Regions from separate parts of the Paenibacillus sp. EB106-04-04-XG159 genome, predicted to be linked through region 2. Evidence: riboswitches for the same ligand, from Rfam matches in the RefSeq annotation. Region 2 holds a riboswitch; the other holds the start of a gene.
What was found. A riboswitch is a leader RNA that binds a small molecule or an ion and turns the genes downstream of it on or off. The one in region 2 is predicted to bind S-adenosylmethionine.
Positions count from the first base shown of each region.

Region 1: it holds a riboswitch for S-adenosylmethionine, as region 2 does, so the genes downstream of both, AC3WTP_RS06325 (methionine ABC transporter ATP-binding protein) here and metA (homoserine O-acetyltransferase MetA) in region 2, are expected to answer to the same signal.

Region 1 covers NZ_JBYTDY010000004.1:71,506-87,753, forward strand. The annotation lists gene AC3WTP_RS06275 (hypothetical protein) at 1-102, shown strand, start outside; gene AC3WTP_RS06280 (3-oxoacyl-ACP synthase) at 74-1,177, shown strand; gene phaZ (intracellular short-chain-length polyhydroxyalkanoate depolymerase) at 1,162-2,058, shown strand; gene fabG (3-oxoacyl-ACP reductase FabG) at 2,060-2,803, shown strand; gene AC3WTP_RS06295 (acyl CoA:acetate/3-ketoacid CoA transferase) at 2,803-4,377, shown strand; gene AC3WTP_RS06300 (DUF2515 family protein) at 4,440-5,711, opposite strand; gene AC3WTP_RS06305 (thioredoxin family protein) at 5,853-6,191, shown strand; gene AC3WTP_RS06310 (COX15/CtaA family protein) at 6,434-7,363, shown strand; gene AC3WTP_RS06315 (hypothetical protein) at 7,364-7,543, opposite strand; gene AC3WTP_RS06320 (Cthe_2314 family HEPN domain-containing protein) at 7,805-8,503, shown strand; SAM riboswitch class I at 8,658-8,805, shown strand; gene AC3WTP_RS06325 (methionine ABC transporter ATP-binding protein) at 8,994-10,022, shown strand; gene AC3WTP_RS06330 (methionine ABC transporter permease) at 10,022-10,693, shown strand; gene AC3WTP_RS06335 (MetQ/NlpA family ABC transporter substrate-binding protein) at 10,801-11,634, shown strand; gene AC3WTP_RS06340 (SDR family oxidoreductase) at 11,786-12,559, shown strand; gene AC3WTP_RS06345 (NifU family protein) at 12,602-12,847, opposite strand; gene AC3WTP_RS06350 (YuzB family protein) at 12,940-13,182, shown strand; gene AC3WTP_RS06355 (NAD(P)/FAD-dependent oxidoreductase) at 13,221-14,294, opposite strand; gene mqnE (aminofutalosine synthase MqnE) at 14,456-15,562, opposite strand; gene AC3WTP_RS06365 (HesB/IscA family protein) at 15,787-16,146, shown strand.
Region 2 covers NZ_JBYTDY010000003.1:211,008-227,255, forward strand. The annotation lists gene AC3WTP_RS05215 (DUF4870 domain-containing protein) at 517-858, opposite strand; gene thrS (threonine--tRNA ligase) at 1,071-3,035, opposite strand; gene ytxC (sporulation protein YtxC) at 3,440-4,360, opposite strand; gene mqnC (cyclic dehypoxanthinyl futalosine synthase) at 4,528-5,676, opposite strand; gene AC3WTP_RS05235 (trans-sulfuration enzyme family protein) at 5,988-7,154, opposite strand; gene AC3WTP_RS05240 (PLP-dependent transferase) at 7,158-8,369, opposite strand; gene metA (homoserine O-acetyltransferase MetA) at 8,371-9,312, opposite strand; SAM riboswitch class I at 9,444-9,578, opposite strand; gene corA (magnesium/cobalt transporter CorA) at 10,146-11,081, shown strand; gene AC3WTP_RS05255 (HRDC domain-containing protein) at 11,157-12,230, opposite strand; gene AC3WTP_RS05260 (DUF3055 domain-containing protein) at 12,532-12,825, shown strand; gene AC3WTP_RS05265 (5'-3' exonuclease) at 13,456-14,349, opposite strand; gene AC3WTP_RS05270 (arsenate reductase family protein) at 14,483-14,854, opposite strand; gene AC3WTP_RS05275 (RluA family pseudouridine synthase) at 14,908-15,873, opposite strand; gene AC3WTP_RS05280 (cob(I)yrinic acid a,c-diamide adenosyltransferase) at 15,889-16,248, opposite strand, start outside.

The DNA of each region.
Region 1 (16,248 bases), on a different contig from region 2:
GAGTTGACCATGTCCTCTCTCGAGGAGGCTGTGGTATATATGAGTACGATGATGGATCGGGGGCAGAGACAGCATGAACAAGCAATCACAGATGGAGCATAGTGCAGCCGTGTCGGGTGAAATGCACGCTTTGGATCAAACGATCCGACTCGTATCCGTTGGGCTGTATGTGCCGTCTACCTATATGACGAGCTCAGATATTGCTGAAATTGCTGGTATTCCCCGGGAAATTGTAGAATCGAAGTTGGGTATTAAGCGAAAGCCGATACCAGGACCAGGGGATGATACCTGCGCGATGGGGATATATGCGGCTAAGCAGGCGATTGAGCAGATCTCGCTTGATCCAATGGAGATCGACTTGGTCATCTATATCGGCGAGGAGCATAAGGAATATCCGGTATGGACAGCCGCGTTAAAGCTGCAGGAAGAGATCGGTGCGAAGCGAGCGTATGGCTTCGATATGGCGCTCCGCTGCTGCACGGCGATTGCGGCTGTAAAGACGGCCAAGGCGATGATGCTAGGAGACTCCAGCATCCGCACGGTGCTGCTGGCAGGCGGCTACCGCAATGGCGACTTGATAGACATGAAGGATCCAGGAACGCGCTTCATGGTCAATTTAGCTGCCGGAGGCGGGGCCATGATCTTGCGGAAGGGTATGGGCGCCGCGGGCAGCGCGTACCCCGAAGTGCTGGCGGCATCGCTGATGACAGATGGATCGTTCAGCGAAGATGTCATTATACGCGCCGGCGGGACGAAGCAGCCGCTGAATGCGGAGCTTATTGCCGCAGGCGAGCCGAAGTTCAGCGTTACAGATGCGGAAGGGATGAAGGAGAGGCTGGATCAGCTGTCGATGGCAAGATTCGTGCAGGTCGTTGAACAGGCTGTTCACAATAGCGGATACGAAGTCGACGAGATCGATTATATGGGTCTGCTTCATATGAAGCGATCGGCGCATCAATATGTACTTCGCACGCTGGGGATTGCTGAGGATAAGGGAATATATTTGGAGCAGTATGGGCATATGGGGCAATTCGATCCGATCATACATCTGGAGCTTATCAGCAAGCAAGGATTGATGTATCCTCAAGCGGTCGTTGTGCTGGCAGCAGCTGGCATAGGGTATGCATGGGGAGGATTAACATTGAGATGGGGGGATATGCAATGTCCGTGGAATTGAAATCTGTAGAGCTTTCTAACGGCGAATGCTTAGGCTATCGGGAACGGGAAGGCGGCAGCAAGCAGCTATTGCTCATTCATGGCAATATGAACTCTTCCGCACATTGGGACGTGGTGCTGGAGCAGATGGATCCGCAATATAAGATTTATGCTGTCGATCTTAGAGGCTTCGGGATATCGACCTATAACACGCCAGCTGCCAGCTTGGATATCTATGCTGAAGATGTGCGCATGTTTATGGATGCGATCGATCTGGCCACCTGCGCAGTGATGGGGTGGTCAACCGGCGGCGGAGTAGCGATGGAGCTGGCTTCACGTTACCCTGAACGAGTCAGCGAGCTTATCCTGCTGGCGTCTGTGTCCACACGCGGCTATCCATTCTATGAGGATGGCGAAGACGGAATGCCGAATCCAGCCAAACGGATCGCGACTGCGGAAGGAATTCGCGCAGCGGCGAGAAATCAGATGGTGGAGGCTGCAAATGTACAACGCAATAAGGAGTTCATACGTTCCTTGTACAATTCGGTCATCTATGATAAGAATCAGCCGGATGAGGTCAGATATGAGATGTATCTGGATGATATCCTGACGCAGCGCAATCTGATAGACATCTACACCGCGTTGAATGCGTTCAATATTAGCCATGGGCATTATGGCGCAAGTGAAGGCACCTGTATGGTGGATCGAATTGTCGCGCCGACGCTCGTTCTGCGCGGGGATCGTGACTGGGTCATCAGTGAGGCGATGTATAGCGAAATACTCGCGGATTTCAATGGGCGCGCTGAAGGGATAACGCTGACGGATTGCGGACATTCTCCGTTAATTGATGACAGCGCTCAGTTGCTGAAGGCTGTAGAGTCATTTCTGCAAAGGAGAGGTTAACATGAAGCTGCAGGGGAAGACAGCGATTATTACGGGCGGAGCGTCTGGGATTGGTTTAGCTGCCGTGAAGCTGTTTGTCAGAAATGGCGCCATAGTCGTAGTGGCTGATTATAACGAGGAGGCGGGCGTTAGAGCGATTGCTTCACTTGGAGAAGAAGAGCAGCAGCGTGCGCGCTTCGTTCAGACCGATGTATCGGATGAAGCGAGTGTGCAGCGATTGATGGAAACGACGATTGCGGAGTTTGGCGCTATCGATATTCTAATCAACAATGCGGGGATCACGCGCGACGCGATGCTGTCGAAGATGACGACAGAGCAGTGGAAGCAGGTGCTTGACGTCAATCTTAGCGGGGTCTATTACTGCACGAAGCATGCTGCTCCTCACATGACGGCGAAGGGCAGCGGCAGGATCATCAACACCAGCTCGATCGTCGGCGTGCAAGGGAATCTGGGGCAGACGAATTATGCGGCTGCCAAGGCCGGAGTTATCGGGATGACGAAGACGTGGGCGCGCGAGCTTGGCTTCAAGGGTGTATGCGTGAACGCCGTGGCCCCGGGCTTTATCGAGACGGAGATGGTGGCGAAGATGCCGGAGAAGATCGTGAGCGCGATGGTGGATAAGGTGCCGCTGCGCCGTCTGGGACAGCCCGAAGATGTAGCGGAAGCGTATCTGTTCTTGGCTTCGGATTCGGCGAGATATGTGAACGGCACTGTGCTGGAAGTGAACGGAGGGCTGTCGATCTGATGCTGCATGAGCGACTGCCAATTCGACAGCTCACTCGCCAGCCAGCCCGGGTGATGACCGCCGATGAAGCCGTGCGCCTCCTGCCGAGCCGCGCGACGCTAGCTGTAGGCGGCTTCGTCGGCTGCGCCCATCCGGAGGCGCTGACCGCCGCCCTGGAGCGGCGCTTCCTCGCGGAAGGGGCGCCGACCGAGCTCAGCGTCGTCTACGCCGCTGGGCAGGGCGACGGCGCGACGCGCGGCGTGAATCATCTGGCGCACGAAGGCATGGTGCGGCGGGTGATCGGCGGGCATTGGGGCCTCGCGCCCAAGATGGGGGCGCTTGCGATGGAGAATCGCATCGAAGCGTACAATCTGCCGCAGGGCGTCATGAACCATCTGTACCGCGATATTGCCGCTGGCAGGCCGGGAACGCTGACGCATGTAGGCTTGCACACCTTCGTCGATCCGCGGCATGAAGGCGGCAGGCTGAATGAACGGACGACCGAGGACTTGGTCGAGGTCGTCACTATCGGCGGGATGGAGCGCTTGTTCTATCGCTCATTCCCGATCCACTGTTCATTCATTCGCGGTACGACTGCTGATACGCGCGGCAATATCTCGATGGAGCGAGAGGCGGTCACGCTGGAGATGCTGGCGCTGGCGCAAGCCGCCCGCAACTGCGGCGGCATCGTGATCGCGCAGGTCCAGCGGATCGTGCCTGCAGGGTCCATTCCGCCGCGGCACGTGGTGGTGCCGGGAATTCTCGTGGACGCTATCGTCGTAGCGGATGAAGGCGAGCATGCGATGACCTTCGCTGAGCACTATAATGCAGCCTACGCGGGTCATGAGCTTGTGGATCAAACAGCTGCGCTTGCTGCTTCCAAGCAGATCGTGGAAGCAGAACGGCTCGTTATTGCTCGTCGCGCCTTGGCGGAGATCGGGCCGCATCAGGTCGTTAATCTAGGGATCGGCCTGCCGGAAGGGGTAGGATATGCGGCATATGAAGCGGGAAGATCCGATATGACATTGCTGCTAGAGTCGGGGCCGATCGGAGGAATACCTGCACGCGGCTTAAGCTTCGGGGCTTCAGCTGGAGCCGAGGCAATTCTGGATCAGCCTTCTCAGTTCGACTTCTTTGACGGCGGCGGGATCGATGTAGCTTGCTTAGGAATGGCGGAAGCCGATGCGGCCGGCAATGTGAATGTAAGCCGATACGGTGGGAAACTAACGGGCTGCGGCGGCTTCATCAACATTAGTCAGAATGCCCGCAAGGTCGTATTCTGCTCAACGTTCACAACGGGCGGCTTGAAGACCGAGCTAAGAGAGCGTAAGCTTCATATCGCCGCGGAAGGCCGCCTCCGTAAATTCGTAGGACAGGTAGAGCATCTGACCTTTCCAGCCGCATATGCCGCCGGCAAAGGTGTCGAGGTCTTGTATGTGACGGAACGAGCTGTATTCGAGCTGTTCGAGGGAAGGCTGCTCTTGACAGAGATTGCGCCTGGTGTGCGGCTTGACGAAGACATATTGGCTCATATGTCCGCGCATCCGCTGATCTCAGATTCTCTGAGGCTGATGAACAGTGAGCTATTTATATGAGCATAGGTGACAATAATAAACCGTGATCGGTCATGTCCTCTAGAGGGGCGGCCAATCACGGTTTATTTGTGCGCCAATTGGGCGATGCTGATCAATTCGTCCCACATCAGTTCATGCAAGTTCGATATATAGGCGGCACGCGTTGTTGGAGTTGGCGGAAGGAACAATTCCTGCAGCACATCGTCTCTTCGAAGCCAGTCTCCAGGCTCAATCGGTGCGTGTCGATCGTCTTTCCACGCGTCAGTCAGCTTAGGACTGTAGATGAGCATATCGTAATTTCCCTTCTGCTCATGTATATGGCTGCTAGTCGAATGCCGTCGACTTGTAAAGCGGTGCGGCCAATAATCCGAGCGAGAAGCCGTATGCGGAACGGCTTGCATGAAGCGATGAGCCCCAGCGTACACTTCAGGTACATCAAACAGCAGGGTGTACAATTGCTTGCCAAATGAAATGCGTTCGTTGATGCTGTCGAATCTCTCCAGTGTCAAGCCATACAACGGCATAGGAGCAGCTATGTTCGGTGTGCCGATCGGAAATACTACTTGATTCATCTGAATGATTCCATGAAGCGAGAAGTCATTGCGTCCAATAGCATGCTTCACATATTCCTCGCTGCGCACAACTCGGCCTTCAATAACGTGCTGCTCATTAATAACCAATGCTATCGCAAGTAGAGGGCTGTTCGGTTGAATCCAGAACGACTCCCAGAACGGAGACATGAAAGAGGAAACATGGAAGACCGGCAGCAGATGAAATAAGCTTCGCCCCAATCGTCTGCTGGCATCATAGAGCAGCAGCTGCGGATAGGCGTCTTGAAAGATAAGCGCGTTGCATCGCTCCATCGTGCGATACATCCATAATCGATGCTCGCTATCCATGATGGAAGGCAGCACATTGCCCTGCAGATCGGTCATGTTCCATCCGCCGTTGCGGGATACCATATGCGCAAGCATCGCCCAATGCAATTCCGGGTAAGCTTGATAGATACTCGCGTAGGCATGTGTCCGGGTAATATTGCTGCGATTCATATTGCGCACTGTCCGCTCAATCTGGCGCACGATTTCTCGTTCTTCTCTCGATAACGGCCTGCATTTGTCTGGATCAGCCCTTTTCAGAATAGGACGATTAGAATCCTGTTCCGCGATGCATCGACGAACTCGATCCTCAACATGCTGTGCCTGAGCGGGATTCCATTCCAGCATTCCCGATCTAGACGATCTCCACATGGAGAACAGCGTATTCATCTGCTGGCGAGCTGTATAGTAAGCAGTCTGAGTAAGCTGCTTAATAAGCCTGAGCAGCGTGATCCAACGGGGAGATTTAGCTGAAGTCACGGAATAACCGCATCCCTTCCCATATTTGTCGAAATGTTATCCATTATGCCCGTATTTCGGCGGATTGTAACCTAAAGTTAATTTGACAGCGGAAAAGTGATGGTATATCTTGAAGTGAACAAAAGTTAGGAGGGTTCCAATATGGAAAAGATACAATCAGAAGAGCGCTTTGAAGCGATAATCCATGAGCCTGCATTGACAATAGCGGTGTTCAAAACAACTTGGTGCCCGGATTGCCATTTCATCGATCCATTCATGCCTGACATCGAAAGCGCTAATCCAGAGGTTACCTTTATAGAGGTTGATGCGGAAGCGCTTCTGCCGGTTGCAGAGCGCATTCATATTCTCGGTATCCCGAGCTTTGTCGCCTTCAAGGGTGGTAAAGAGGTTATCCGTTTCGTTAATAAATTGCGTAAGACTCGTCCGGAGATCGAGCAGTTTGTGGAACGAGCAATCGCTGTCAGCAATGCAATGAATTAATTCAGCCACCAACAGCCGTTCCCGTCAGGGAGCGGTTTTTTGTTTGTCTGATAGGGGTGAAGCAACGAACAAAGAAATGTTAAACGATTAGATGATATTGGTGTTACAATTGTCACAATTTGGTTGTTCACAGAATTGCCTTTTCTAGTATAATGATGTCGATTGGAACAAGTTGGTACTTTGCGTGTAGATACTGAATTATAGGTCAGGTGAAACGATTGGATACAAACCTATTGCTTAAAATGAAGAGGCTTGCCTATGCCGTATGCATTGGGATGTTTTTAGTTGTGCTCAATGGGGCGGTAGTAACGAAAACGGGTTCTGGAGAAGGCTGTGGCACGGACTGGCCGTTATGCAACGGAAAGTTCATTCCCGCCTATACGATCGAATCCTTGATTGAATATTCGCATCGCCTCGTAACCGGGGTAGTAGGTTTGCTCGTACTGCTCATGTTTATCTTGCTCTGGAAGCATGCCCGAAATATGCGAGACAGTATGATGTATGGGAGTTTAACGCTATTATTTACTGTAGTTCAGGCTATGATGGGCGCACTTGCAGTTGTCTATGCACAGAGTGCACCTATAATGGCTCTGCATTTCGGATTCTCGCTGATTGCATTCGCCTCATCATTCTTATTGAGCGTGTCACTACGCAACTACTCTATAGGATTGACGCCGCAGCCGTCCTACAACCAACAGCCTGTAAAGGATGTATTCCGTTATGGCGTTTGGTTTACATTGCTGTACACGTATATCGTCATCTACGTGGGCGCGTTTGTCCGTCATACCCAATCTGCAGGAGGTTGCAGCGGATGGCCGCTCTGCAACGGTGAGCTCATTCCCGATCTATCGGGCGGTACGCTGATCGCATTCATGCATCGTGTGGCAGCAGCGCTGCTGTTTGTGGTAGTCGCGACAATGGCCCATTTTGCCTACCATCATCATAAGAACAATCGCGAGATTCAATTATGCGGCATCTGGACGTTAGCGCTCTGCTTAGGGCAAATATTGACCGGGGCACTCGTCGTGTTCACGATCATGGATGAGAATCTGCTGCTGTTTACGAGCTTGCTTCATACGGTGTTCATTTGCGGCATGTTCAGTGTTCTATGCTATATGAGCGTAAGAGTGTGGCAGTTGAGGGAGCGGAAGCAGTCAGAACTGTCCGCATGATTATGCGCCTTTCTGAGCAGTATGCTGCTGCTCATCGATGCTTGTCCCTAGAAACAAGACGCAAGCTGTAGCTTTAACGGCTTCTACCCATCGCATATTCCAACTGATGCTCGGTTTGAGCTCCACATGCGGCTTGTCAGCATTTGATATTGAGAGAGTGTTCTTCACTTGTGTATTCATCTGATAGTTCCTCCTATTGAAATATAGTGAGTAAGCGTCTGTGCGCTTGCTTGTTGAGTTCATTGTACAATTGGAGGCTGCAGCTAACCATTGAGCTGACTTACGTTCGCCTTACATTGTTGTCACCTGTATGATAAGCGCTGAAAGTGTCGTTATCTATAGTCTTCAAGGCTTGTGATTCATCGCATAGCATTTAAACCAAGCAAGATGACAAGAATAGGATAATGACGATTCATATCATTGGTGAATGGAGGGCTTAGCATGCTCCGAATGCTGTTCGGTGAACCGCCTCGTGCGGACGATGGTGAAATTAAGCAGGCAATGGACGCTATGGATCAATATGTACAAAAGGTACGCTCTCAGATGGTCAAGCATGGGGATCCGAAGCATGATTGGCGCAAATATGAGGTGTGGACGGTTGGCCTCAAGACATCACTCGACGAGCTGGAGCAGAGCGTCTATGCGTCAGATCGATTCGCGGAGCGCGTAACGAAGCAGTATCAAGAGGAGATGAATGAATCCGAGCTGGACGATTATTATCGTCATGTGTATTTCTACAAGAATGGCTTCATTCGGGTATTTTCCGTATTGGATAAGCTGGGAACGCTGCTGAATGAAGCGCTGAATCTAGAGACTGACAAGGTGAAGAGCCGCTTCTCCTTCTATACCGTAGTGCGCCAGATGCGGTCGAAGGGTGTCACACCGCAATTGACGAATGGTTTGATCGAATTGAAGGAGCAGCATAGTGATGCCCTGCAGCGTCTGCGTAAACGCCGCAATACGGAGATTCACCATATGAACACCGAGATGCAGGATGATCTGTGGCAGCGGCATCGTAGCTTGAATGAGAAGATCAAGCTGGAGAACATTAAGAACAATGTAGATGATCTGCGTGAGGGCTATCGCATGGTATGTCACGTATTAACGGCGGTGTTTGAACAGCTCCATCATTTCAAATAAGCTTAGAACTCGATTCGACAACCATTCATTGTAAATTATTGGTTGTTGACTTGCCTGATAGACTACTTTATACTTTGGCAATAACTTCATAAGATCGATGTGATAATGATAATCAACTTGATCTCGTTTCTGTACGAAGAACGGATCAAGACTGATCTCATCAAGAGAGGCGGAGGGACAGGCCCGATGAAGCCCGGCAACCGATCATGCGACCCAGTGAGTTTCGCTACGGCGAAAAGTTCGCATGATGTCTATGGTGCTAATTCCTTCAGGATGCATATCAGCATTCTGGCAGATGAGAGAAGGGTTTATATGTGCCGCCTATTTATGATGAACGGTATAGATATGAAGCCCCTCTTGGCATCTGCCAAGAGGGGCTTTTTGGCATTATGCGGGAGGGTTTTGTTCAAAATAAAGATACTCTCCTGCAGATATATCACGATGATCATCAAGTTAGTTATGACGAAAGTAGAAAGGAATGTGCTAGAGCATGATACACATTAAAGAGTTGTCCAAGCGCTATCCCAGCCCTCGCAAAGGGGAAGAAGGGTTGCTGGCACTAGAACATATCGACCTCCAGATTCATGCGGGTGAAATATACGGAATCATCGGTCATTCAGGCGCAGGCAAGAGTACCTTGCTTCGCAGTATGAATCTGCTGGAGCGTCCTACATCCGGAGAAGTCATCGTTGACGGCGTTGACCTGACGAAGCTGTCGAAGCAGGAGTTACAGCAGCAGCGCAGCAAGATCGGCATGATCTTTCAGCATTTTAATCTGCTCTCGTCTGCTACGGTGTTTGACAATATTGCCTTTCCGATGCAGCTGCATAAGCATTCTAAGGAAAGAGTGAACGCAAGAGTCAATGAACTCATACGCTTGGTAGGACTGGAAGAGCACCGTAACAAGTACCCGGCTCAGCTGTCCGGCGGACAGAAGCAGCGTGTCGGAATTGCTCGCGCATTAGCGAATGATCCGAAGGTGCTGCTCTGTGACGAAGCTACATCGGCGCTTGACCCTCAGACGACGCAGTCCATTCTGGAGCTGCTGCTGCAGATCAATCGCGATCTCGGCATCACGATCGTACTGATCACGCATGAAATGCATGTGATTCAGACGATATGCGATAAAGTTGCCGTTATCAGCGGTGGACGCATCGTGGAAGAAGGAAGTGTAGTTGACGTGTTCCTGAAGCCGAAGCATCAGGTTACACGCGAATTTATATTAGAAGAAAGCCATCATGACGATATTCAGCCATGGGCATCGTTCAAGAAGCTGGGAGGAGCTGGCTCTGTAGTCGTGAAGATCGATTACTTGGGTGATGTCACCTATGAGCCGGTATTGAACCGGGTGTTGGTGGCCGCTGGTGTTCATTTCGCTATCCTGCAGGGGACGATTTCTAAAATGAAGGATGTGCCGTATGGACAGCTTGTGGTTCGTCTCGATGGCGAGCGTACTGCAGTCGAGCAAGCTATTGCAGGCTTGAAGGAAAAAGGGCTTGAAGTGGAGGTGCTTGCATAATGCTGTTTGGCATTGATTTTACAGGATTAGATTGGAGCGAGATCGGAACCGCTACTGTCGATACGTTACAGATGATGCTGTTCTCGGTGGTATTTACATTCATTCTCGGCTTGCCGCTAGGTGTACTGCTGTTCTTAACGGGTAAATCTCAGAGTCGGTCCGTTCGAATTCTATACAGCGTGCTGTCATTCATCGTTAATATTCTGCGCTCGGTACCGTTCATCATTCTGATGATCTTCATCATACCGCTTACGAAGCTTCTCGTAGGAACCTCGATCGGGGTTGAGGGGACGATCCCACCGCTCGTTATTGCAGCGGCGCCGTTCTTCTCCCGCCTCGTTGAAACGTCGCTGCGTGAAGTAGATCGCGGGGTTATCGAGGCAGCACAGGCAATGGGAGCTTCAACTTGGCAAATCGTTCGCAAAGTGCTGCTGCCAGAAGCGATGCCTGGCTTGATCGCTGGCACGACGATAACAGCTGTTACACTCGTTTCGTATACAGCGATGTCAGGTATGATCGGCGGCGGCGGATTAGGCGACTTAGCGATTCGTTACGGATACCACCGATATGAGCCGAGCGTCATGATCGTCTCGATCATTCTGATGATCGTGCTCGTTCAGGTGCTGCAGTGGATTGGCGATATACTAGTGAAACACTTTTCCCGCAAGTAATAACATTAGAAGCCAGCTTATACAGCTTTAATTATAAATAAATGACCCTATAGAAACGACACCATGAAAGTAAACTATAAAAGGGGACATCGAGAGGAGATATTCAGATGAAAAAAGGTCTTGTTGTATTGGTATTAGTAAGCTTGGTGACACTGCTTGCAGCGTGCGGCAGTAAGCCTGAGGAATCAAATGGAGCTAACGGCGCTTCAACAGGCTCCGAAACAACGAAGTTGGTAGTTGGCGCAACACCGGTGCCGCACGCGGAGATATTGAAGCTTGTCGCGCCGAAGCTGAAGGAGCAAGGCATTGAGCTGGAAATTAAAGAATTTACGGATTTTGTGATTCCCAATACACAGTTGTATGAGAAGCAGCTTGACGCGAACTTCTTTCAGCATAAGCCATATCTAGATGAGCAAAATGCTGAAAAAGGCATGAACTTGGTATCAGTAGGTAATGTGCATGTTGAGCCGTTTGGCGGATATTCGAAGAAGATTAAGTCGCTGGACGAGCTGACAGACGGTGCAACCATTGCGATTCCGAACGATGCGACGAATGGCGGACGCGCTCTGCTCCTGCTTGAGAAGCAAGGGATTATCAAACTTAAAGACGGTGCAGGCATGAATGCCACAAAGCGTGATATCGTAGAGAATCCGAAGAACATCGAGTTTAAAGAGGTTGAAGCAGCGATGCTGCCGCGTGTATTGGACGAGGTGGACCTTGCTCTGATCAACACGAACTATGCTCTTCAAGCTGGACTTAATCCGATGGAAGATGCACTCTTCATCGAGGATAAAGATTCCCCTTACGCAAACATCTTGGTTGCGCGTGAGGACAACAAGGACAGCGATGCGATTAAGAAATTAGTAGCCGCACTGCAATCCGATGAAGTGAAGCAATTTATTGAAACGGAGTACAAGGGAGCCATTGTTCCTGCATTCTAATCAAGCCTATAACCCAGTGCCTGCGGGCGCTGGGTTTTTATGTGTCGTATAAGTACCTAACTGTTGAATTCTTCGTTCGGTTGTTCTTAATTGCCATATCTTTTATACTGAAATTAATGTTCAGGAATAGCCCGGGGGGGATGGAAACGACGTGGAGCAGAAGCGTAAGATCGCGCTAATCACAGGAAGTGCCAAGGGGCTTGGCAAGACTGCCGCATTGTCGCTAGCTGATGCGGGTTATGATATTGTCATTAATTACGTGCACAGTGAACCAGAAGCGATGACACTTCGGCGTACAATTGAAGACAAGGGTGTGCGTTGTGCGGCGATTGGCGCCGACATATCCAAGCGGGAAGATGTGAAACGGCTGGTTAGTGATACGAAGGAACAGCTGGGATCGCCGGATATCGTCATCAATAATGCAGGACCCTTTATTCGGGAACGGCGGTTGTTTAGCGATTATGAGGAAGAAGAGATCTTATACTTGATGGATGGCAATCTGACCGGTGTTATATTGCTTGATCATCTGTTGCTGCCAGATATGCGCGCGAAGGGGTGGGGGCGCATTATCCACTATGGCTTCGGTCATGCTGTCGAGGCGCGTGCCTGGCCGCATCGCGCAGTATATGCGGCTGCCAAGGTTGGACTCGTTTCATTCACGAAGACGTTGGCAGTAGAAGAGGCGCCTTATGGTATAACGGTCAATATGCTCTGTCCAGGGGACATACGCGGTCATTATAAGGAAGCGATGATCGACGACGTAATGAACATACGCGATGAAGAAACGCCTCGGGGCAGACCTGGCACAGGGGAGGATGTCGCGCGTACGATTCGGTTCCTATGTGAGGATAAATCCGACTTCATAACGGGGAATATTATCAACGTATCCGGAGGATTGGATCCGATCCGCAATAATATTAGATGAACAAAAGGAGTCTTGCCGCGAGGGCAAGACTCCTTTTGTTTATTAGAATACTTGAACGACTTCTTGTACGCCTTCGACTTCTTCAACCAAAGCGCGTTCAATGCCGGCTTTAAGCGTGATCGTGGAGCTAGGGCAGCTGCCGCAAGCGCCCATCAGACGCAATTTCACGATACCGTCCTCAACATCGACCAATTCAACGTCGCCGCCGTCGCGCTGCAGGAACGGACGCAATTTATCCAACACTTCCAGCACTTCATCATACATGCCGTTTTGTGAAGTTTCACTCATTACTAGCCAACTCCTTTCATCCATGCTACTGTTATTATATTATAAAGCGATCCAAAATCAAAGGACTAAGCTCAAAGAAAGGATGTTTGTCAATGAGACCCATCATTGAATTCTGCGTTGGCAACATGCACCATGGCACAGACGAGGTCCTGCGACAATTGGAGCAGAATCCAGATGTTGATGTCATCGAATACGGCTGTCTTGGCAACTGCGGTGAATGCTATATGTTCCCCTATGCGCTTGTAAACGGGGAAACTGTCGCAGCAGAGACAGCGGAGAAGCTGTTAGAAGCGATATTGATCAAGATCAAGGAAATTGAAGAATGGGAACCTTAGGAGTAGATGGATACTCGCAGGTTCCCTTTTTGATTCAGTTATCCGATGTGATGCTTCGAGATCCACAATACACCGCTCTTGATCACGCGCGGTACGAAGCCGACCATAGGACGCTTGCCCAGCATGCCGAAGCCGCTCTTCTTCCCTAGGGAGCCAAGTACTCCCTTCAGTTTAATCTTTCCGAGCTGCGGGGTCTCGCCTTTCCACTGTGCTAATGCGACATCAGCGATCTGTTCGCCCTGAGCGCCTGCAGCCTGAGCACTTGGTGAGAAGGTCAAGCTGGCGCAATCCCCAACTACGAATACATTCGGATAATCCGGTATCTGGTGGTAGTTGTTCAGCAGGATGCGTCCTTGCGGATCCTTCGGAACCATAAGCTCCTGAACTTGAGCGACGGGTTGAATCCCTGCAGTCCATACCGTGACATCGGAGCTGATGGCTTCTTCGCCGCTTTCTAACCGATTATAGATGACTCCTTGATCTAAGCGGGTGACGTTCATGCGCGAGCGAAGCTCCACATCATGTTCCGTGAACCATTCCGATATATAATTGGACATCTTCTCTGGGAAGGAAGACATTAAGCGTGTGCCTCGATCCAATATTCGAATATTCAGATCAGGTCGGCTCTCACGCAATTCCGCAGCCATCTCGACTCCGCTCAAACCGCCGCCAACAATGCTTACTTGCCCATATGGCTTTACATCATTAATCAACTGATACGTTTTTCTCGTACTCGACAAGCTCTGAATGCTGTTGCCGAATATGTCCGCACCCGGTATGCCGTGATAACGATCTGTGCATCCAAGCGCAATCGCCAATTGGTCATATGAGATAGGGTCCTGCTCATGAAGATGGACCAGGTTAGCATCAAGATCGATGCTGGTTACTTCACCATAACGGATCGTAACGCGCGGGTCCTTTGGAAAGGCAACCCGAATTTCGACGTCGGACACGGTGCCTGCCGCCAAGGCGTAGTATTCTGTCTTTAATCCTTGGAACGGCATTCGGTCAATGAGAATGATCTCGATATTAGCTGGAAGTCCTTGTTCCAACAAACGATTAATAAGTGCTAGACCGCCGTATCCTCCACCACAAACAACAAAGCGCTTCATGTTTGATTATCCTCCCAAGATGCCAAATGTTAAGATGATTTGCGTCCACGCAGGACGCTGCACAGTATAGATCATCCGAATCTCCACATAGCGGTTCTATGGTGTCTTGGCATGGGTGTCGCTTCTCTAGTACACCGCAGTTCTTCTGCGGCTTCACCTATCTATTCGTACACTTCAATGACGTTATAGAACGTGTCTCTCTCGATCGGAGTGCGGCCTGCGCCCTTCACGAGCCAGATCAATTCGTCACGAGTTAAGCCTTCAGGCGTTAATGCGCCCGCCGCGTGACTGATTCGTTCTTTAACGATCGTACCATGAACATCGGATGCGCCAAATGTCAGCGCCATCTGCGTTAACTGTGTGCCGATGTTAATGAAGTACGCTTTGATATGTGGAATATTATCCAACATGAGACGGCTGATTGCGATCGTCTTCAGGTCCTCATAGGCTGAATTGCGGCGCTTGATGCTCGCTTTCTGGCTCTTAGGCTGCATAGACAGCGGGATAAACACGAGGAAGCCATTCGTATCGTCTTGAAGCTCACGAATCTTGATCATGTGGCGAACACGATCTTCATGCGTTTCGATAGCGCCGTAGAGCATTGTCGTGTGCGTCTTCATACCAAGCTGATGCGCGGTACGGTGCACTTCAAGGTATCGGTCAACGCCTGCTTTCTCTACACGCATCTTCTTGCGGTATTCATCGGACAGTATCTCAGCGCCGCCGCCTGTTAGCGATTCCAGTCCTGCCTCCATCAACTGGTGCAGCACTTCCTCAATGCTCAGACCGCTGATTCTCGTGAAGAAGTCAATTTCTGCTGCGGTGTAGGCTTTTAAGGTAACGTTAGGGTAACGCTCCTTCAAGGCGCGAAGCGAATCTACATAGTATTGGAACGGGACATGAGGGTTGTGACCGCCAACGATATGGAACTCACGTACGCCTGGATGAATATGCTGATCGACGAAAGCAATCATTTCAGCGCCAGACAGGGTATAGGATCCTTCTTCACCTTCATCCTTACGGAAGTTACAGAAAGCACAGTGAGCTTCGCACACATTTGTGAAATATAGAGACATGTTTTCAATAAAATAAACGTTTTTACCGTTTTTGCGCATATTCGCTAGGTTAGCTAGTTGACCCAAGGTCAAAATATCGTCAGATTGATACAAATATACGCCATCTTCTAATGTAAGCCGTTCACCGCGTTCTACTTTCTCGGCGATTTCGGCCATACGCGCATCAGCGTGTCGAGTCCAGTTTGTTATCATATTAGCTCCCCCAGTTTACTTTATGCATAAAAATAACTCCGCGGCGGAATAATCCATCGGAGATTGACAGTGCTTTTCATCACATTTAGTTTCATTATAACCCTGCCTCTATGAAGGAGCAATACATGTCCAGCAGACATTGGCAATCATTTGACGTTGCAAGTGTTCACTTGTGCCCTAGTTCATGGAGGGGTATACTTAGAAATACGAGGAGGGATATAACAATGATCACAATTAGCGATTTCGCGGTTGAAAAGATAAAGGAAATGCTTGAACAAGAAGGGAACCCGAATATGTTCCTGCGTATCGGTGTTAAACCAGGCGGATGCAGCGGGTTTTCATATGGAATGGGCTTCGATGATGAAGAAACGAGCGATGATGTGCATATCGAAACAAACGGTCTGAAAGTTGTGGTTGATAAGGAAAGTGTACCGCATCTTCAAGGGCTGGAGATCGACTACAAGGAATCGGGCATGTCCGGCGGGTTCACGATTCAGAATCCAAATGCAATAGCTTCCTGCGGATGCGGTCAATCCTTCCGTACAGCAGCAGCTGCAGGTAAAGCGGAGAAGTGCGACGATTAAGCATCTTAAAAAAATCATGTTGCTGGCAAAGCCTCTCGGCAGTTCATATCGTGGAGCGATATCAACTTACGGAGAGGCTTTTCTCATGCCCACCGATGCTTC
Region 2 (16,248 bases):
CTGCGGCAAGCCGCTCCATTTCGCGGATTCATGTATCCGAGTACCATAATTGATACTGTCTGCACCCATACGATCCCAATCATTCATCTCAGCGAGTGAATGCATATCTTGCTGTTGAATGTGAATGGCCTGATGTAGATTCCAAGTAGATAAAGCGGCTTGTAATTCAACATTGGATGCTTGCGCATATGCGACTTGTCCATAACCAGTGATTAGCAAACATCCTGTTATGGCGATTAGACATCCTGTTTTGAACGACAACCTGCTGTATTTCACGATACTGCCACTCCGCTTCTTTAATGTGTTATTACCGTTCCCCTTTTTAATTGTAAGCATTTGGTTATCCCCTCCTAGTCGGAAGGATGTCCGCTATAGTCCACAATTATTCATAATCGACAAAAATAGAACGTCTGCGACAAAAACAAAATGGCGACCGCACCCTGATTGAACATCAGAGTACGATCGCCACTGCATGTATACACATAGATCGATGCTATCCAGAGCATTTCATCCTATTTACATAACCTGCTTTTCTGCTATTTGACCGACTATCGGGAGCTTAAACCATTTTCCTAAGTACGCTTGTACCATAAGCAAGATCCAAAGAATTACTCCGATTGGATAAATGAAAACAGATAATATCCACCCTAATATCGGTATAAATCCCAGTACGACATTCAGTACGAAGAGTCCTCCAAACACAAGCAATGACTGCATCGCATGAAACTTAACGAATCGATTATCCTTTTCTAATACTAAGAAGATGATACCCGTAATTGCTCCAAGCAGATAGCACAATAAGCCTGCAATATTCTGATCCAGACCTGTAGAAGACTGTTTGTTCCCATTCAGATTCATCTGACTCAAACTTACCACTCCTTGAGTAACATAATTGCCTCGCATTAATGCTATGAGAGTTATTGAAATAATATTCATCTCAGTCGCTGTAACGGGTCTTTATGCCACACGAATAAGGGGCTTGTCCCCAGGTAGAGTAATCTACCTATGGGAAAGCCCCTCATATCAAATGGTGTATTTTCTGCGCCAATAGCGGGAAAGTACACTTAAGCTTATTCTTCTGTAGACTTTACATCAGGCACCTTGCGTGTGCGAATCTCTTCGTCCAGAATCGCGATTGCGTCGGATAGCGGCATCATGCCGAGATCGCCTTGACCGCGCTTGCGCACGGAGACAGAACCGTTATTCTTCTCGTTCTCACCGACAACAAGCATGTAAGCCATCTTCTCGAGCTGCGCTTCACGAATCTTATAGCCCAGCTTCTCGTTGCGAAGATCCGCTTCCACACGAATGCCCGCTTGACGCATCTGTTCTTCCACTTCCTTCGCATACGCTTCATACGTAGGTGAAACTGGCAGAATCTTCGCTTGCACTGGTGCGAGCCACAACGGCAGCGCGCCTGCGTAGTTCTCCAACAGGAATGCAGTCATGCGTTCCATCGTACTGATGATACCGCGGTGAATAACGACAGGACGGTGCTTCATGCCGTCTTCGCCGACATATTCCAGCTGGAAGCGCTGCGGAAGCAGGAAGTCCAATTGAACTGTACCCAATGTTTCTTCCTTGCCGAGTGCCGTCTTAATCTGTACGTCAACCTTTGGACCATAGAACGCAGCTTCGCCTTCCGCTTCGAAGAACGGCAGACCGAGCTCGACAACAACCTCACGCAGCATGCGCTGGGACATCTCCCACATTGCATCGTCCTGGTAATACTTCTCTGTATCCTGCGGATCGCGATAAGACAGACGGAAACGGTATTCCTTGATGCCGAAGTCCTCATATACTTTCTGCAGCAGGTTGATTACGCGAGCGAACTCCTCTTTAATCTGATCCGGACGAGCGAATATATGAGCGTCGTTCAGCGTCATTCCACGAACGCGATGCAGACCAGTCAAAGCGCCGGACATCTCATAGCGATGCATCATGCCAAGCTCTGCGATGCGGAGCGGCAGATCACGGTAACTGCGCAGCTCGCTCTTGTATACCATCATATGGTGAGGGCAGTTCATTGGGCGAAGAACAAGTTCCTCATTATCCATCGCCATCACAGGGAACATATCCTCTTGATAGTGCTCCCAGTGCCCTGAAGTTTTATACAGCTCTACATTAGCCATTATTGGTGTGTACACATGGTTGTAACCAAGACGCTCTTCCATGTCTACGATATAGCGCTCCATTGTACGACGAAGTGTCGCGCCATTAGGCAGCCAGATCGGCAATCCTTGACCTACTTCTTGAGAGAACGTGAACATCTTCAGCTCTTTACCGAGCTTGCGGTGATCGCGCTTCTTCGCTTCTTCCAAGTAATGCAGATGCTCATCAAGCTGAGCTTTCTTCACGAAAGCTGTACCATATATGCGCTGTAGCATCTTATTCTTGGAATCACCTCTCCAGTAAGCTCCAGCCAGGTTCATCAGCTTGAACACTTTCAGCTTGGATGTGCTTGGAACGTGAGGTCCGCGGCAAAGGTCAAAGAATTCGCCTTGCTCATAGATCGTAATCTCCGAATCCTCTGGCAGATCGTTAATAAGCTCCAGCTTGAGCGGATCGTTAATGTCAGTAAACACGCGCAAAGCTTCTTCTCGAGATACGACATGACGGCGAATCGGAAGGTTTTCGTTGACGATACGCTCCATCTCTTTCTCAATCTTCGGCAGGTCTTCCGGTGTCAGCGATACATTCATATCGATATCGTAGTAGAAGCCGTCTTCAATGACAGGTCCGATACCCAGTTTTACGTCTGCATCACTGTACAAACGCTTAATGGCTTGTGCCATTAGATGCGCAGAGCTGTGACGGATCACTTCCAGCCCTTCTTCAGAATCAGGCATAACGATTTCTAGGGAAGCATCTGCTTCGATTGGCGTGTACAAGTCAACCACCTTTCCGTTCAGCTTGCCTGCCACTGCGTTTTTCTTCAAACCGCTGCTGATCGAACCCGCAACATCTTCAATTGTTGTGCCTTGCTCGTATTCGCGAACAGCACCATCTGGCAAAGTAACTCGTACCATAGACATGTTAAAGCTCCTCCTAATACGCTAAATTGGCAACAAAAAAACACCCGCCCTATAAAAGGGACGAGTGTTATGTTATAACCCGTGGTTCCACCCTCATTCAATATATACATAAGCTGCATCTGCGCCAAATATGGTGAAGCAGCATTCCGTGCATATATCCTTGAGCATTCTGTAACGGGAATGAACCGTTGAATAATAATAAGAAGCGAATCCTAGCTGCTTCTGTTCCCATTCAAAGCTCCGAAGGGGTAAATGCAAGTAATCGCCGAAGGGACTTTCAGCCGAGATCCCTCTCTCTGAACGGTTACAACCCTGCATCCATGGCTTCGTCAACGCCATATTGCTTGATGTAATTCAATATGGCATATTATATGCGATATCATCCCTGTTGGTCAAGAGCAATATTATGTGCATTGATCCTGCGAAGTCCAGTTTGGATTCAGATAGGATGCGCACGATGGGCAATAACCACATACATGAACTCTAGCTTCGAATATTTGTTCAATCGTCTTGATCACTTGAGAATCTGGTTCACATGTGTGTATGACGATATGGCCTGGGGATACATGAATAAGCGTGCTCACAATCATATCCTCCATCTCCATATCACAATCGATCATCTCGACAACCATCCCGTCCATGATATGAGATGACTCCAATGGAAGCCACTGCTCATTCAGCAACGAAAATTCGTGCCCGCCCTTATGAACGAGATGAGCTAACGGTATTTTGGTTTCCTGAATAAACACAAAATATTTTAACAAGCTGATGAATTCTTGATATTGTCGTTCCAGCACATACTCATCCATGGCATATGCTACAACTTCACGAAGTTCTGTCATATAGCTGTCCAGCCGAAATCGAATAAACCCATCAATATGGAGTTGTGTATTCTCCTCCAAATAATGGAGCAGCACTTTCCGAAGCTTCATACAGCGTCGTTTTCGAGCTTCATGGTGAGTGCTGTCATCCATACCGTTCAAGAGTTGAATGCAGTACGCTTCAATCTTCTCTACATCAGAAGAATCGATGTTTTTTTCTTTCTTGATTAACTCACGCAGCAGCGGAAGCTCCTTCACGGATAAAATGTATTCTGCAAGCGCTCTCGCAGCGCGATTCCACACATCCTGAGCTTGTAAAGCCAACTGGAAACCAGGGAGTCGACCTAAGCAGGTAATACCTGCCGCTGAACCGGAATCAAAATTTTCCAATATAACGCCATTCGCCTGTGTATGTAAATCGTCCATTTCCTGCATCAACAGCCGAGATAACGATTCCAGCTCATTTCGAGTTCCATTCGATACCGATATGGTGAACAGCTCCATGAACTCACTCCTTTCTGTTCCTTATTCAGTATATGGGGTGGACGAAACAGATATACGAAGTGAGTTTTGGTAATCCGAAGGAGCTCATACGGTTTGGCAACCGCACAGAAAAAGCGCAATGAGGACAGATCACTCTGCTCCCCAATGCGCTTCGTTAGGTCGGTATATTAATTCTGCATCACAAAGTCACGTTCAATCGTGTTCTGATCTTCATCAAATGTTCGAAGAATATTGTACTGCGTATCACGCTGCGCAGGGATCTTGCCCGCATCACGGATATGCTTAAGAATGCTGCCGATGTTTACTTTATGAGTCGCGCCGGCGGCAGACACAACATTCTCCTCAATCATCGTGCTGCCGAAGTCATTGCAGCCGTACGACAATGTCTGCTTGCCAATTTCTGGTCCCATCGTTACCCAAGAGGATTGGAAGTTGGGAATATTGTCCAAGAACAAGCGGCTGATCGCGAGTGTCTTCAAGTACTCTTCCGGCTTGACACGATCCACCTTCATCGCTGTGTTGTCCGGTTGGAACGTCCATGGAATGAAGGCAAGGAAGCCTTTTGAAGGATAGTTGCGCTCTATGCATTCATCTTGCGCGATACGCGTACGTTCCAGATGCAGCGCCCGCTCTTCCATCGACTCACCGAAGCCGATAACCATCGTGCCTGTCGTGGTCATTCCTACCTGATGAGCAGTCTGCATCACATCCATCCACTCGCGCCATGTGCCTTTCAATCGGCTGATCTTGTGTCGAGTGCGATCATCCAGAATCTCTGCTCCTCCACCCGGCAATGAATCCAAGCCTGCTTCATGAATCTGGCGGACAACCTCTTCAAGCGACAAGCCGTCAGACACATTCTTCATCTTCCAGATCTCGGCTGGAGAGAAGGAGTGCATCGTAATGCCAGGGAAGCGCTTCTTAATGTTGCGCAGCAGCTCTGTATAATACGAAAATGGCAGATTCGGATTCGTGCCGCCCTGCATTAATATTTCTGTCCCGCCAACATCTATCGTTTCCTGAATCTTCTGGAAGATCGCTTCATCTGGAAGCACATACCCCTCCTTCGATCCTGGAGGACGATAAAACGCGCAGAAGCGGCAGTATACGTCGCATACATTCGTATAGTTAATATTTCGGCCGATAACGAAAGTTGTAATCGGATCTGGATGCCACTTCAACATAACCTGATTCGCGGCATGTCCCATCTTCTCAATCTGATCGGATTCAAACAAGGTGATACACTCTTCTGTATTCATGCGCTCACCGCGCAATACTTTATCTAATATGCGATCAACTGGAGATATCATCGTCATCGTCACTTCCTCTCTATGTTATTTCATTCACAGGATGGGTATATTCAAGCCACCCTGCTAATGCTTGGTCTGTAATCTTTTAGCCCAAGAGTTATGGTAATATCATGCAATAATGATTAAAGTTAAAGAACCATAACCCATCGTATCATAGTTTATCCATCTTGTTAATCACTTGTTGTTCATCGTATTATGTACGCTTGATGGGCTTATCCCATTCGTCATACAGCCGTTTCAGCACAAAAAAGGAGTCCAAGGGCAACCCCTCGGACTCCTGTTCGTTAGCTGCGACGAATGCTTCGCCTCAGGCAGCATCATAGCGCCTGATCTAGATCCTCGATCAAGTCTTCAATATGCTCCAGACCTACAGAGAAGCGCAGCAATCCATCTGTAATGCCGCGCTCATAACGCACAGCTTGCGGCATAGCGGCATGCGACATCATGGCCGGATAGGACAAGATGCTCTCAACAGCGCCTAGGCTCACTGCCACGAGCGGCAGCCGAACTTGATTCAGCACCTTCTTGGCATGTTCGCCAGAGCCGACATCAAAGGATACTACGGCGCCGTATCCTTTCGATTGACGCTCATGAATCTCGCGATGTGGATGATCGGCTAGCCCCGGATAATATACCTTCGTGATATCCGATCTGCTGCTCAGCCACTCAGCTAAGCGGCGGGCGCTTTGCTCACTGTGCGCCATGCGCGCTTCGAGCGTCTTCATGCCGCGCATGAGCAGCCAACTGTCCTGTACGCCGAGCACAGTTCCAAGTCCATTCTGCAGCGCCTTAACTCGATTGCCCAGCTCTTCATCATGGGTGACGGTTAATCCCGCCAGTACATCGCTGTGTCCGCCTAGAAATTTCGTCGCGCTATGAAGCACGATATCAACACCCTGCTCGATCGGCCGCTGATGATAAGGGGTCATAAAGGTATTATCCAATAAGGTAATAAGTCCTTTCGACTTCGCCCAGGCGCACACGGCGGCTATATCCGTAATCTTAAGCGTTGGGTTTGACGGCGTCTCCATGAAGACGCCTCTCGTGTTCGGACGCAGCGCCGCTTCCACTTGATTCAGATCGGTCATGTCCACGAACGTCGTTTCGATCTGCAATCTGCTGAGAATCGTAGTTAATAAACGATAAGTCCCTCCATACACATCCTCCGTTACGATCAGATGGTCCCCAGCCGAGAACAACAGAAGTGTTGATGAGATGGCGGCCATACCAGAGGCAAAGGCGAAGCCTCGAGTCCCGCCTTCCAATACAGCAATATATTGCTCCAGCGTTTCGCGCGTCGGATTGCCGGAACGAGAGTAATCATGCTTAGGGGGATTATAGATGTCTTCGTGATGAAAAGTCGTCGCTTGAATGATGGGCACGCTGGATGCCCCTGTATGCTCACAGATCTCACCGCCAAAGTGAATCAGCTTGGTTGCGAAGCGATCTGATTTCGGTTGTATTGGTTCATTCGATTGGCTCATCTGCTATACCTCACTTCCTAGCGGCTGCTGTTCCTGCTGCGATACTTGTTCCTGTGCACAGCGGATCGCTTGATCAAGATCCGCTATCAGGTCATCCACATGCTCGATGCCTACTGAGAAGCGCAGCAGCCTATCATCCACGCCGACAGCATCGCGCACTTCCTGCGGAATGTCCGCGTGCGTTTGAACGGCGGGATACGTCATTAGCGATTCGACACCGCCCAAGCTTTCCGCGAATGCGATCAGCCTAATCGTTGATAGAATCGGAGCGACGTAACGAGCATCCTTCAAGCGGAAAGAGAATATGCCGGTATTGCCCGAGCATTGCTTCTGCTGAATATCGTATCCCTGATGTTCAGGCAGCGCTGGATGGTAGACCGTTTCAACCGCTTCGTGCGCCTGCAACCATTCCGCGACGCGAATGGCGTTATATTCATGGCGCTCCATTCGCAGCGCCAGCGTCTTCATGCCGCGCATGAGCTGATAGCTGTCCGTCGGTCCAAGACAGGCGCCGATGGAATTGTGCAGAAATGCCATTTCCTCGGACAGCTCTTTGCCCTTCGTCACGATGATGCCAGCGAGCACATCATTATGTCCGCCTAGATATTTAGTCGCGCTGTGAACGACGATGTCAGCGCCAAGCTCAAGCGGACGCTGGAAGAATGGCGTCATCAGCGTATTATCGACGATCGTGAGCATGTTATGCTTCTTCGCCCAGCTTGCCGCGGCCTCGATGTCCGATATCATCATCAGCGGATTCGTAGGCGTCTCGATAAACACCGCGCGAGTCGCTGGGGTTCGAAGCTTCTCCATCCCCTCGAGATCATTCGTATCGACATATGAAGCCGTGATGCCAAATCGAGCAAGTATTCTTTCCAATATTCGATAGGTGCCGCCGTATAGGTCCAAGGAGGCGATCAGATGATCACCTTGACTGAATAGAGCAAACACATTCTGGAGCGCGGCCATCCCAGAGCTGCAAGCGAAGCCGGCATCGCCTTGCTCCAGCAAGGCGGCGGCGTCTTCCAGCACGGCGCGAGTCGGGCTCTTCGAGCGGGAATAATCATATCCCGTGCTCTGCCCGAGCCCTGGGTGGCGAAATGCGGTCGCTTGATAGATCGGAAAGTTGATCGCTCCCGTCTTCGGGTCTTGGATGGATCCGATCTGAGCTAGTTGACTTTCTATGCGGTAGGAGCGTTCATCTCGTTCGATCATATTAGATACCGGCTCCCTCTTTGCGAGATTTAGCCGAGCTGAGAACATACGGTGTCTCTTGATATACGTAGTAGTTCAGCCAGTTCGAGAACAGCAGGTTAGCATGTGCTCGCCATGTGGAGTACGGGGTTTGACTTGGATCGTTATTCGGGTAGTAATTGATAGGAATATCCATCTCCATGCCCTTGGCTATATCACGATCATATTCCCACTTTAGTGTATAAGGGTCATACTCGGAATGACCCGTAGCAAATATTTGCCGTCCATCCTTGCTCGCAACAAGGTATACCCCTGCTTCTTCCGATTCCGACAGAATGATAAGATCTTCTACCTTAACGATATCTTCCTTGCGAACCTCCGTGTGACGGGATTGCGGAACAAGGAAACGCTCATCGAACCCGCGTGTGAGTCGAATATTCTCAGCCGTTAACGAATGGTTAAATACGCCGAAGCATTTCTTCTCAAGCGGAACCTTAGGGATACCGTAATGATAGTAGAGTCCTGCCTGCGAGGCCCAACAGACATGAAACGTTGAAGTCACATTCTCTTTCGACCATTCCATAATGCGGCACAGCTCTTCCCAGTAGGTAACTTCTTCGAAGTCCATCTGCTCGACTGGAGCTCCTGTAATAATCATGCCGTCGAACTGCTCTTGCTCAATATCCTCAAACGTCTTATAGAAGCTGATCAGATGTTCGGCAGATGTGTTCTTGGATACATGTGTCGCAGGATGGAGCAGCGTCACATCCACCTGCAGCGGCGTATTGCCGATCAAGCGAAGCAATTGCGTCTCAGTCGTTTCTTTTGTCGGCATTAGATTAAGAATGACAATTCGCAGCGGTCGGATATCCTGCATATACGCACGGGATTCAAGCATGACGAATATGTTCTCCTGAGTCAGTATTTCTTTGGCTGGTAAAGTATCCGGAATTTTAATCGGCATGACGTTCTCCTCCTTTGGAATGTGGTCTCAAATGAGACAATCAGCATGACAAGCTGGGAAAGGGCTTATGATCGCAAAAAAACCTTTCTCAAATCTTGAGAAAGGTTCATGTTAATCGTATTCATGCGCCTCTCTCATCTGTCAGCCCGTATTGGGATCTCCCCCATTCGGTTCTGCAAGAATTAGCACCGCTGCTTCATAGCCTGAGCTATAAGCCGGTTGCCGGGTTTCATCGGGCTTGTCCCTCCACCTGCTCTTGATAAGATTGCCGTTGCATATTTAGTTTGGTCTTCATTTGGACTTGGTAATAATTTATAGCATGCATGAGCATTCCGTCAAGCACTAATTCACAATAATTTGAAATACTCCATATGCTAAATAAGGAATTGGTTGGCACAATATTTTGGTTGAAAGCCATTTTCATGAGGGGTATACTATACAAGTGCTTGGCATAGTCAAGCAACTAAACTTCACTAATAGAGGTGAATTCGGATGGATGGCGACCCGAGGCCGCGCCTAGGTATGAGCAAACAACCGAATACGACGATTCGACGAGTGTGCAGGATATGTTCAAGACCTGACGATTGTCGTCTGCCTGCATGGGCATCATGCGCAAGCTGAGCAAGTCTATCTTCCTATATCCATAGGGACTGAAGCTAAGTTCAGTTTATGCGCGCGTCTGATGTGTATTTATCACATCACACCTCAAGCTGCGATTCCCCATGACGACACGGACGGCTTCGTTTGTCATGATTCATCCTCCCTCGTATGAATTGTCATTACAATGACAACACAAGCTACCTATATGATGGTGGCGAGAAGGAGTGGTGAACATGAAGATACGTCTCGTCCACGAAGGTGTATTCACACCTGTCGAAGACATTCAACTCACATTAACCCCGCCCGAGCAAGGTTTTTATTGGATCGACGCAGACCTAGATGATCTAGCCGTGCTGCAGCCGCTGTTTAACATGCATGATCTTGCCGTTGAGGACTGTCTAAGCGAAGATGAGCAGCGTCCGAAGATGGAGATGTATGAAGACCATTACTTTATCGTGGTAAACAGCATTCGATTCGATGACGAAGAAATCTTCTTGCGTGCACTCAATATTTTCTTAGGCAAGCATTACTTAATTACGGTTACAAGACAGAAGATCAACGAGCTTCGTACCGTCAAGCCCCTCTTATGGGAACAGGAAGTCAATACGCCCGATCGCATGCTGTATATTCTTGTTGATACAGTAGTGGATAGCTACTTTACGGTTGCTGACCGCATTGAAGCGAAGATCGATAATCTGGAAGAAGTCGTGCTGGTTAACGCTAAGAAATCGCATCTAAACGAAATCATTAATCTGCGAAGCGAAATTCTGTGGCTGAAGAAGGGCCTTGGACCGCAGAAGGATGTGATCTTCGTACTCTACAACAAAGATCTGCGTTTGATCGATGATGAACTGCAGAAATATTTCCGAGACATTTATGAAAATGCTGTAAAAGTGGCAGAAACATTCGAAACGTTCCGCGACCTGATGGCGAACTTGCGAGAATCTTATCATTCCAGCACCGCCAATCGCGCGAATGAAATTATGCGCGTATTCACCGCAGTAACGACGATCTTCATGCCTTTGACCTTTATTACTGGATTCTACGGAATGAACTTTGATTATATTCCGTTTCTGCATCAGGAAAATGGAGCCGTCTACGTTGGCATATTCATGCTTGTTCTTGGGTTGACCATGTTCTTCTGGTTCCGCAAGAAGGATTGGCTCTAAACGAATAGCTATCATATAGAGGGGCATTCCCTTCATCCAGGTTACCTGCCTCGATGATGGGGAATGCCCCTTACTTTATGCGCTTTGCTGATTGCTTGTTCGTTTGCGGCCAGCTCTCGATGACTGCCCGCTTGCTGCCGAGTCCATGGTAAGGCGCAGCAGACGAATGCGTTCATATCGGCGCTGCAATTCCGAGCCTGTGCCTGTCAGCGCTTCTTCGCCGTATATGCGTATGAACACCGGCTTTAAATACTCCGGACCAAGCTCAGTCAAGGCATTGCGAATCGACAGAAGCTCTTCCTCCGGGGTATCCGCCAATTCCATGTTGATAAATGGAAGCACGTCATAGCCTTCATCAGCTAACGTTTCGATTCGCATCAACAGCTCACGACGATCCACTTCCAGCCGCTCCATCAACTCGCCAGCGCCTAAACCATCACGTACTCCCTCCAGCAGAACACGGCGCTGCATCAAACGGCTCAATTCCGCATCCATCTTAGCCCGTTCCTGTTCGTATACCCACTGGACAAATGCAGTCTCTGTAACCGCCCCTTCCACCCAATCGAGCGGAAAGCTGGTGCTGCGCTCTACCGTCTGCGTAATCGCTATAATCGCATCCGCGAAGGATTTCACCTTGGCTTCCCCGAAGCCTGGAAGCTGGCGAAGCTCTTCTGCATTATGCGGCACGAAGGCGCTCACTAGACGAAGCATCCGATTCGTCGCGATCCAATACGGCGCTCGACGCAGACTGCTCGCCGTCTCACGGCGCCACTGCGCAAGCCGCTCGTAGAGCTTATCATCGGAATGCAGCTCGCCATAACAGCTGATCCATTCATTCCTTTCCTTCATCCGCCGCTCATGAAGATTCGTATCCGGCATAAATCCTAGCGCTGGCTGATAGCCTTCTCGCAGCAATCGCGCAACTCCCCCGCGAAGCGCTGCTCGCATCTCCATCCATACGCTTCCCTCATACCATGTACCAGATGTCTCCATGCCTGATACTTGCTGTGCCTCATCAAGCTCAACTGCTTCATCCGGCTCCCACAGCACAAGCCACTTTCCTGCATCTTCACCTGCACTTAGCAAACCTGAGCGAAGGCTCTCGCCTTCAATCTGTTTCTCCATTCGCGCCATCCATACAACTTGCATATCCTATACCTCCACATGGTCAGTTTCACAACGAGACAACAGAGTGAGGAGGATGTGCTTCTGTAGGAATAGAAAAGCACCCCTTCGACGCCTTCTGCCGTCAAAGAGGTGCTTCCTCGTTCTAGTTATGAATTAGTTATATTATAGCACGACACTCTTGTATGTCAATGTATGGAATATAGTAGAGCTGATCATCACCAGGATCACGCTTCCAACATATGGTGACTTCTATTATAATGATGAGTAGGATTTCAACGCTGCGTTGATGAACTGCTGTGTTAGTAGAAGAGGAGGCATCAAGATGAGCCAAGAACTGGACTTTTTATCCGATCATACAGAAGATACATCCTGTCGCTTTGTCACCTTTATCGGCGATAGTATGCGTCGGTTCGATCTATGTGTGACAACAACGAGCCGTTTCTACGGCAAGAAGCTGGTTATGGATCTTCAAACGGGCTTGACTGCAATTCTAGGTCAAGACGATCTTGAGGAGGAGGGATACTTGGAGTCCTTCTATAAACTGACTGAGGAGGAAGCTGAGGATCTTCGACAATTCTTGTACATGGTCGTTGAGGAGGCTCACTTCACTGATTAATCTTCACAGTTCAGCTTGAATAGGCGCGGTTCGGGAAGCTATTAACTGGGCTGCTTCTTCATGGATGCCATCCATGCCAATGACCTTCAGTATCGCAGTCCGTGCGGTAATGGAGGTTTTTTAGCTTTCATTAATAGGTACCATCTGGTAAATCTACATAGTTATCAGGAGTTTCTTAGAACCAACGCCAGTAACTTTTGGAACAACCCGTTCTTATACGTATCAGCCGGCACAAAGGGCTTGGCGAGCCGGAAATTTACCTGAGACGTCGAAAACTTACATCTCAGCTCCAAATTCAGCTCGCACAGGGGCTGAGATGCAGAAAATCGACGTCTCAGCCTTCAAAATCGGCTTCGCGACCAGAAATTTGCCTGAGACGTCGAAAAAATGCACCTCAGCTCCAAAATCAGCTCGCACGAGGGATGAGATGCAGAAAATTAACGTCTCAGCCTTCAAAATCGGCTTCGCGAGCCGGAAATTTGCCTAAGACGTCGAAAACTTACATCTCAGCTCCAAATTCAGCTCGCACGAGGGCTGAGATGCAGAAAATCGACGTTTCAGCCTCCACAGCCCGCGCGCGAGCAAAAAAAGGACTTGTCCTAATACTTATAGGACAAGCCCCTGAGGCACTTATGATGACTGTGCGATTCCAGTCAGCGTCAGCACACTTTTCATTTCCAGTCGCTCACAGATAGAAACGACGCTCTCCGGATTCGGAGCAAAAAGGCAGCTCTCCGTTTCACAGCTGATCGGCACTTCACAATGTATGCGCGCAAGCTGGCGGGAAAGATGCAGCATCTCCATATCCGCTTCGATCTTCGTGCGAACTCCCTTTGCAAGGCTTGTCATATTGGCTAATATGCCTTCGATTGAACCGTGCTCTTGAATCAGCTTATGCGCTGTTTTCTCGCCAATACCGCGTACACCCGGATAGTTGTCCGAAGTATCACCCATCAGGCCCTTCATGTCAATTACCTGCTCCGGCGTCAGTTGACGTTCTTCCATCAAGTAGTCCGGAGTATAGACAGCGTAATTGCCATGCCCCTTCTTCATGATGATAACTGTTGTGTGTTCATGAACCAATTGCAGCATATCGTGATCCCCTGTGAGCACAAGCACATCGTGTTCATCACGATGCTGCTTCGCCAAGGTTCCGATGCAATCATCGGCTTCATAACCCTCGCTCGACACATTCGGTATGTTGAACGAATCCATAACCTCACGTATAAGCTGAAACTGCGGTACTAGATCCTCCGGACATTCCGGACGGTTCGCCTTATAATCGCCAAACTGCTCTGAGCGAAATGTCTTGCTGCTCAGATCCCAGCAGCATGCGATATGGGTTGGTTGGAACTTCTCAACCACATCCCAAAAATAACGCATAAATCCATAAACCGCATTCGTCGGTGTCCCATCCTTCATGCGGCGAATAGAGCCACCGTATGCTGTAGCGAAGTAAGCTCGAAACAGCACCGCCATTCCATCAACCAACAATAAACGAGATCGATCTTGTTGTTCAATCATCGAGATATGGCTCCCTTCTATATCATTTTCAACTGAAAACCTGACACTCTAGTCAACTCTGTAAAGTATATCACAACGGCAACGACAATCGGTTGACGCATTCTGCCAACGTTAGTTCGGATTAGCCATCACCTTAATTGGTGCTAGATGCAGTCCAAGTTTCTTGATAAACTTCTTCCTTGAAACCAACAGTGACTCGCTTGCCATCTGTTACGATCGGACGCTTCAGCAATCTTCCGTTGGAAGCGAGCAGTTCAATCCGTTCTTCCTCCGTCATGGTTGGCAGCTTATCCTTCAAATTCATAGCTTTGTACACTTCACCGGAGACGTTAAAGAATTTCTTCAGTTCCAACCCGCTCGCTTCAACAAGCTGCTTCAATTCGGAAGCCGAAGGCGGCGTATCGAAGATCGGAATCAGTTCCAGCTCATGCCCTTGCTCCTTCAGCAACTTAACCGCTTTGCGGCACGTACCGCATTTGGCATATTCATATACTGTCAATTTCATGTTCCATCCCCCAGTTGCAATCATGATCGAGTTATTCGTCGCACGATCAGCCTTCACTGCTGCGTCAACCAACGCTCCAAACGCACCAGGTCATCCGGCAGCGGCGCTTCAAACGTCAAACGTTCACCAGTCATCGGGTGAAGGAAGGACAGCTCGCCAGCGTGCAGCGCATGGCGTTCCATGTCCAGCTGCAATCTCGATTCAGGATTATAGAATCGATCGCTGAGCAGCGGACAGCCGATATGGCGCATATGCACGCGAATCTGATGCGTACGCCCCGTTTCCAAGACGCAGCGCACTTTGGCTGCGTCAATTCCCTCTGCCGTACGGTAGACTGCGATCGTTCCATAGTGCGTGATAGACGGATAGCCGTCTGATCTTACGACACGCAGATGCCGCTCCACGTCATCACGATCGATAGGCGCATCTACCGTACCGGCTTCTGGCAACGGTACACCTTCTACATAAGCCGTATACCGCTTGTACACCTCACCCCGCTGCAGCTGCTCGGACAGCTGCTGATGCGCAAAGGCGTGCTTAGCGATCAGCAAGACGCCGGAAGTGTCCTGATCCAGCCGGTGTACAGGTCGAAATCGTGTCTGCTCGCCTCGACTGCGCCAATAATGCACAACGCCGTTCGCCAGTGTCCCTGATGGATATCCCTTCGTCGGATGCACGACGATGCCTGGCGGTTTATTGAGCACCAGTATGTCCGCATCCTCATAGATGACATCGATCGGAATCGGCTCAGGCGGAATCGTCTCCAGCTGCGGCTCCGCGATTCGAATTCGCACCACGTCTCCGACGGACAGCGGCTTATGATTCCACAGCCGCTCCCCATTCACCGTTATGCCGTCTGGCATCTGCTTCAGGCGCGTAATCAGCCTTCTGGACATGCCCAAACGCGACAGCATAACGGTACGCAGCAAGATGCCGTCTTCATCTTCACCTACTGTATAGGTCAAGGAAGCGGCATCCCATACCTGCTGTTCTTCTTTAGGATCATCATGCTCCATCATGAATCGTAATTAACCTCAATTCTCATCCTTATGATCTTTCTGTCTGAATACAATCGCGCTGCGAGCGTATTCAATATCCGGCACGCCAGCAAGTGCATTAGCTCGACGAGAAGCGGCGAAGAAATAATCCGATAAGCGGTTTACATATTGCTTTACCTCAGGATGAATCTGCTCCTTACGCGCGAGCGTGACAATCTGACGTTCCGCTCGTCGGCATACGGTTCGGCATATATGCAGCGCAGCGGCAAGCGGTGTTCCGCCCGGCAGGATGAAGCGCTGCAGCGCCGAATTATGACGCTCGTGCTCATCGATCCACTGCTCCAGCCGTTCGATCATCTTCTGATTCACCTTGAACACAGCCCGACCCTGCTTCTC